Linked DNA regions of Rhodoligotrophos appendicifer. The protein of the gene in region 1 interacts with the protein of each later gene in a pairwise test. Links are inferred from orthologs where the notes say so. Each region holds a gene or a part of one and is shown on either strand. Other genes may lie near its edges.

What was found.
Region 2: the proteins of FKM97_RS19670 (region 1) and ccmE interact in binary tests that used the Escherichia coli proteins (3 or more experiments, as listed by UniProt). The link is inferred for Rhodoligotrophos appendicifer from one-to-one orthologs.

The regions. Positions count from the first base shown.
Region 1 is NZ_VHKL01000009.1:128,263-131,520, reverse strand. What follows is about bases 256-3,199. They hold FKM97_RS19670 (heme ABC transporter permease), read right to left. Parts: upstream 2,116-3,199; coding sequence 1,396-2,115; downstream 256-1,395. Other genes in these bases: ccmA (heme ABC exporter ATP-binding protein CcmA), read right to left, coding at 2,850-3,199; ccmB (heme exporter protein CcmB), read right to left, coding at 2,185-2,853; ccmD (heme exporter protein CcmD), read right to left, coding at 1,196-1,384; FKM97_RS19680 (DsbE family thiol:disulfide interchange protein), read right to left, coding at 582-1,193; FKM97_RS19685 (MarR family winged helix-turn-helix transcriptional regulator), read left to right, coding at 256-504. In the rest of the region: more of FKM97_RS19685, read left to right, coding at 1-255; more of ccmA, read right to left, coding at 3,200-3,258. UniProt on the Escherichia coli protein: Required for the export of heme to the periplasm for the biogenesis of c-type cytochromes.
Region 2 is NZ_VHKL01000003.1:283,780-286,860, forward strand. Bases 215-2,981 are described here. They hold ccmE (cytochrome c maturation protein CcmE), read right to left. Parts: upstream 1,943-2,981; coding sequence 1,487-1,942; downstream 215-1,486. Other genes in these bases: FKM97_RS08315 (heme lyase CcmF/NrfE family subunit), read right to left, coding at 215-1,490; ccmI (c-type cytochrome biogenesis protein CcmI), read right to left, coding at 1,987-2,981. Also shown: more of FKM97_RS08315, read right to left, coding at 1-214; more of ccmI, read right to left, coding at 2,982-3,081. UniProt on the Escherichia coli protein: Heme chaperone required for the biogenesis of c-type cytochromes. Transiently binds heme delivered by CcmC and transfers the heme to apo-cytochromes in a process facilitated by CcmF and CcmH.

The DNA.
Region 1 (3,258 bases):
ACTCTTGATACGTCTGTTTATCATTTGATTAAGCGTGCGGCGCAGTTCGCGACGACGTTGTTCGGGGATCACAACGGATATAGCGGACTGACTCACAGGCAGTTCACGGTTTTGCTTGCCGTGGCGCAGAACGAAGGCGCCAGCCAGACCCAGCTCGTACGTGCCACCGGCATCGACCGTTCGACGCTGGCCGACCTCGTTGCTCGTTTGCTGAAGAACGGCCTCCTGCAGCGGAAACGCACGCGTGAAGACGGTCGCACGAATACGATCAAATTGTCGGCCGCGGGACGCCGCGCATTGCAATCGGCTCAGCCAGGAGCCATGGCCGTTGAGCAGAAGATGTTGAACGTCGTGCCGAAAAACGTGCAGCGGGATCTCTTGGAAGGATTGCGCGCATTGTCGGAGGCCTATGGGCTGCAGATGGAAGCTCATGCGAATGGATTTACGCGACCTCCGGAGCCGAGGCCTCGCGGCAGGCGTCCCCGGGCGACCCTGTCGTCGTAATCCTTATTGTGTGGAGATGAAGGCGGGGGCCTCATCTCCACTATGCGCCGAGGTCGGCTTGTCCGAGATCTCCAACGTCAGTTTCGCCCGGCTCGAGCAGCGGTAATGGCTGGTAAAATATTCTGCTGGACGATGTCTGCAGTCATGGGACCGATCCATTTGTAGGTGATGATGCCCTTGCCGTTCACCACGAACGTCTCTGGAACCCCATAAAAACCCCATTCGACCGCGGTTTTTCCCTCTGGATCAATGCCCACGGCTCTGAACGGATTGCCCAGAAGACCGAGGAAACGGCGCGCATTCTCCGCATTGTCCTTGTAGTTGATCCCCAGGATCTTCACGTTTGGATCCGTGGCCAGCTGCATGAGGATGGGATGTTCCTGTCGGCAGGGCACGCACCAGGAAGCCCAGACATTCACGAGAGTGACGTCGCCCTTTGCCAGGTCCGAGGTCGAGAACCCGGGGACCGGTATCCCTTCGGCCTGAAGGCCGGCAAGCCCGGGAAGGGCGAAATCCGGCACCGCCTTTCCGATCAGCGGTGACGGCAGCTTCGACGGATCTCCTCCGAAAAGGCGCATCATCATCACGATGGCCAGCAGGGCAAACAGGATGACGGGAAGGACTGCCAGTGGCAGAACGCGCCGCTTGCGAGGCTCGTCGCCATGCGGTTTGGGGGCTTCAGCAGCCATGTTCACGTCTCTTGTCCCATCGCTTGGGATCGGATCGGCCGTCGTGGCGCGCCACGCTCCTCGAGCTCCTGCAGCCGTCTCGCCTGCCGTCGATAAGCAATGATGATGCCCACTGTCATCGCCGCAAGCACGAGCGCGGTGAGGACATAAGCCGCGACCACGAAGGCAACGTGTGGCGCCTCAAACGACATGGGATTCTTCCTTAAGCCCTGACCTCGGCAAGTTCCATCGCAGCGATCCTCCGCGAGGTGATCTCCGTACGCATCGAAATTAACAGCAGCGTGATGAACAGGAACAGATACGCGAGCCCCATGATCAGAAGCGGCCAAAGCATGGACGGATCGATCGCCGGGCCTCCGATCTTGAGCACACTCGCAGGCTGATGCAACGAGTTCCACCAATCCACTGAGAATTTTACGATGGGTATGTTCACGAAGCCGACGACCGCGACGATCTGCGCGATCCTTGCCGCCCGTTGACGTTGCTCGATGATCTGCCAGATCGCCATGTAGCCGAGATAGAGCAGGAAGAGCACGAAGACCGAAGTGAGCCGGGCATCCCAGACCCACCAGGCACCCCACATTGGTTTCCCCCACAAAGAACCGGTTGCGAGAGCCAGGAAGGTGAAGCAGGCTCCGATCGGTGCTGCCGCTTTCGCAGCGACATCAGCCAGCGGGTGTCGCCAAATCATTGCGACGACGCTGGATGCGGCCATGCTCGAATAGACGAACATCGCCATCCATGCCGCCGGAACATGAACATACATGATGCGGACGGTCTCCCCCTGTTGATAATCAGGCGGAGCATAGACCAGTCCCCACACGGCCCCCGTGATCAGCAGCAGCGCTGCTGCACTCGCCGTCCAGGGCAGCAACGTGGCAGCAAGCTGAACGAAGCGCGTAGGATTTGCAAAACGTTGCATGAGTCGGCACTTAAACTGAACGGGGGAAATCTGCAATGCGGCGGGTTTTCAACTTCCTGCCGGGGCGTCTTACTTCATATGAGCCCGGAGTGCGGCAGCAGCGCCGACCGGACAGAGCACGGCGCACGCGAGCGTGATCGCGGTCAGCATCAGCATCGAGGCGCCGAAAACCTCCGTCGTCGCGGACAGACCGACGCTCGCCGATATCCCGAACACGAGCACAGGAATATAGAGCGGCAGGACCAGAATGGAGACGATGAGACCGCCTCGCCGCACGCCCACCGTAAGTGCAGCTCCGAGACTGGCGAGGAGGCTCAAGGCCAGCGAGGCAGTAAGCATGGCAGCCCACAGCGGCAGCACCACCTCGGGAGCGACATTCAGCAGAACTCCTAGGGGCGGGGCCGCGATCGCCAGGGGCAGGGCGGTCGTGATCCAGTGCCCCAGCGCCTTTGCGAGCGCGATGAGCTCGAGGGGCACGAGCCCCATGCTCATCACCTCCAATGAACCGTCCTCATAGTCGGATTGAAAAATACGCTCCGCAGAGAGCAGGACCGACAGCAGCAGCGCGATCCAGAGGGCCCCGGGCGCGATGCGCGAGAGCACAGCAAGGTCGGGTCCGATCCCCAAAGGCAGCAGGATGACCACGGCAAGAAAGAAGCCCAGGGCCGTGCCCGCGCCCCCGCCCTGGCGCAGCGCCAGCCGGATGTCTCGGAAGAGGATGGCCAGAAATATTCTCATGGAAGGACAGCGTGCTCCGCCATGTCCAACTGCAGGCTGGGCGTCAATGGCAAATCCACATGTGAGCTGACGATGACCATGCCGCCGTCCGCGAGATGAGCAGTGAGGAGATCGCCCAGAACGGCCTGTGATGCCGCGTCCAGCCCGACCGTCGGCTCGTCGAGAAGCCAGATCGGCCGTTTCACCAGCAACAATCGCGACAAGGCCAGCCGGCGTCGCTGCCCTGAGGAGAGGAGGCCGGCGGAGTACGGTCCGAGGCGAGCCAGCCCGAAAGCCTCCAGCGCCAGGGCGACATTGCCCCCGCCGAGGAAGCTCGCCCAGAACTGAAGGTTCTCGGTGACTGTGAACGCCACTTTTATGGCCTCCTGGTGCCCGACATAGTGGCTGCGCTGGGGGATCGGTAGG
Region 2 (3,081 bases), on another replicon or contig:
ACCGAGCCGAAGGTCGAGCGTGGCAGCCCCACCAGCCGCCGCAGCGAGGCTGCCGGCCTGTCCTGGCCGAGCTTGGTCCGGAAAGCGAGCTCTGCGAAGGCTCCGGCAATGAGCCACAGCCCCAGCGCGATCCCCAGTGGCGCCAGCATCGGCCCCTCGGATTTGAGCGCAAACGCGATCCCGCCGCCGAGGAGGGCGATCAGCGCCGCAGCCCAGAGCCTTTGCACCGCAGCCCAGGCATCCGCCCGCTTCCAGGCGAGCATCGGCCCGATCGGCACCAGCAACAGCAGGGGCAGCATCAGCGGCCCGAAGGTCAGGTTGAAGAAGGGGGGGCCCACGGAGATCTTGGCGCCCGTCAGCACCTCGAGCGCCAGGGGATAGAGCGTTCCCGTCAGCACCGCGGCCGCCGCTGCCGCGAGCAGCAGATTGTTCACGACCAGCGCACTTTCGCGGCTCACCGGCGCGAACAGCCCGCCCTGCTTCAGCTGCGGCGCGCGCCAGGCAAACAGGCTCAGGGCGCCGCCGATGAACAGGCACAGGATGAGCAGGATGAAGACCCCGCGTTCGGGATCGACGGCGAAGGCATGCACCGAGGTCAGGACGCCCGAGCGCACCAGGAACGTGCCGAGCAGGCTCAGCGAGAAGGCCAGCACCGCCAGTAGGATGGTCCAGACTTTCAGCGCATTGCGCTTTTCCACCACGACCGCTGAATGCAGCAGTGCGGTGGCCACCAGCCACGGCATCAGCGAGGCGTTTTCCACCGGATCCCAGAACCACCAGCCGCCCCAGCCGAGTTCATAATAGGCCCACCACGAGCCCATGGCGATGCCGACCGTCAGGAACATCCACGCAGCCAACGTCCAAGGCCGCACCCACCGTGCCCAGGCGGCGTCCACCTGCCCGCCGATCAGGGCGGCGGCGGCAAACGAGAACACGATCGACAACCCGACATAGCCCGCATAGAGAAAGGGCGGGTGGAAGGCGAGCGCCGGATCCTGCAGCAGCGGATTGATGCCGTTGCCGTCCACCGGCGGTGGCATCAGCCGCTCGAACGGATTGCTCGTCAGCAGGATGAACAGCAGGAAGGCGAGCCCGATCATACCCTGGACGCTCAGCGTCCGCGCCTTCAGCGGCAGCGGCAGATTGCGCCCGAACAGCGCGATCAGCGCGCCGAACAGCGACAGGATCAGCACCCAGAGGACCATGGAGCCCTCATGATTGGCCCACACCCCCGAGATCTTGTAGAGCAGCGGCTTGGCGGAATGGGAATTCGCCCAGACGAGACGCACCGAGAAATCCGAGACGACGAAGGCATAGGTCAGCGCCAGAAACGCCGTCGCAATGAACACGAACTGCGCCAGCGCCGCCGTGCCGGCGACGCCCATCATCCGCGCATTGCCGCGTTGCGCGCCATAGAGCGGCACGAGCGCCTGGTAGAGCGCCATGACGGTGGCCAGAACCAGCGCAAAATGTCCAGCCTCGATGATCACTGCGTCTTCACCGCCTCACCGTCCTTCCACACGCCCTTGGCCTTCAAGGCATCCGCGACCTCGCGCGGCATATAGGTCTCGTCATGCTTGGCGAGCACCGTATCGGCCGCAAACCCGCCTTGTCCGTCCAGCGCGCCCTCGGCGACCACCCCCTGTCCCTCGCGGAACAGATCCGGCAGGATTCCGGCATAGACGACGGGCAGGCTTTTGTCCGTATCGGTCACCGTGAACTGGATGCGTCCGTCTGGCAATTGCTTGACGCTGCCCTGCTCCACCAGCCCGCCCAGCCTGAAGCGCTGCCCTGGTGACACCTTCAGGGCTGCTTCGCTGGGTGTATAGAAGAACACGATCGTATCGCTCAGCGCATAGAGCACCAGTCCGGCGGCGACGCCCAGCACCGCCAGTCCCGATCCGATGAATGCCCCTCGCCTCTGCTTCCTCGATAGTGCCATCGTGTCTCTTCGCTTTCATCGTGCCGGTCGAACCGGCTGCCGTTCTATCCTTCGACCCCCAGCGCCTTGCGCGCTTCCGCGATGCGCGCCATGGCCGCCTGGTCGTCCTTGAACCGGCCGGCCGCCGCATTGAGCGCGGCCTTCGCCGCCTCCGCCTCGCCCAGCACCACCCGCGCCCTGGCGAGCCGGAGCCAGCCCTCCAGATCATTGCCGTCCTGTTCGAGCCGTGCCGCCAGCCCGTCCACCATTTGGCGGATCATCGCCTGCTGGGAGACTGCATCCTGCGACGTCACCGCCTCGACCTGCCCCTCCGACAAGGCGGGCGCCGCATCTTGCCCCGCGACGCTCCGGATCGGCGCCTTGGTCTGGTCGATATTGGCCTGCACGAAGCCGCGCCAGGGCGCGTCAGCGGGAGCCTCCGCGATCAGCTTTTCCCAGCGGGCCAGGGCCTCGCTCGTTTTGCCGTCCTGCTTCTCCGCCATGCCCAGGTAGAAATCGGCCTTTGCCTGTTTGGGATCGGCCTTCAAGGCCGCGCTGAACGCCTCCCGCGCCCGCTCGGAGACGATCCCGCCATCGGCAAGCGTGGCCGCTTCGCCATAATTGGTCAGCATGTCCGGGCTCTCGCCCTTGAAGCTCATGATCCGCACATAAGCGTTGGCGGCGTCTGCATAGCGCCCCTGGCGCAGATAGACCGGCGCCACCACGCCCCAACCCTCGGCATCGGTGGGATTGTCCGCCAGATGCGCCTCCACACGCGCCACCAGGGCGTCGAAATCGCGGTTCTCCAAGGCATGTGCCATGCGCTCCGCATGGGGTACGCCCGGCATCAGCGGCTGGCCCAGCGTCAGATAGGCGGCAAGGCTTAACAGGGGAACGCCGATGAGCCCGGCCAGGAGCATGGGCCTCACCGGCCCCTCCCGGCGGACGTCCTGTGACCGGTCGGCAGCAGCGATCAGCCGCCGCGCCACCTCGGTGCGGGCCGCCTCCGCCTCGCGCGGTGCGATCTGTCCGCGTCCGAGGTCCTGGTCGATCTCGGTCAACTGGTCCCTATAGACGGCTACCTCTTGATCCGCCGCGGTCGGGCCTGCCGCATCGGCGCGCACCAAGGGCCAGAGCACCGCCACGAGGGCGATGGCAGT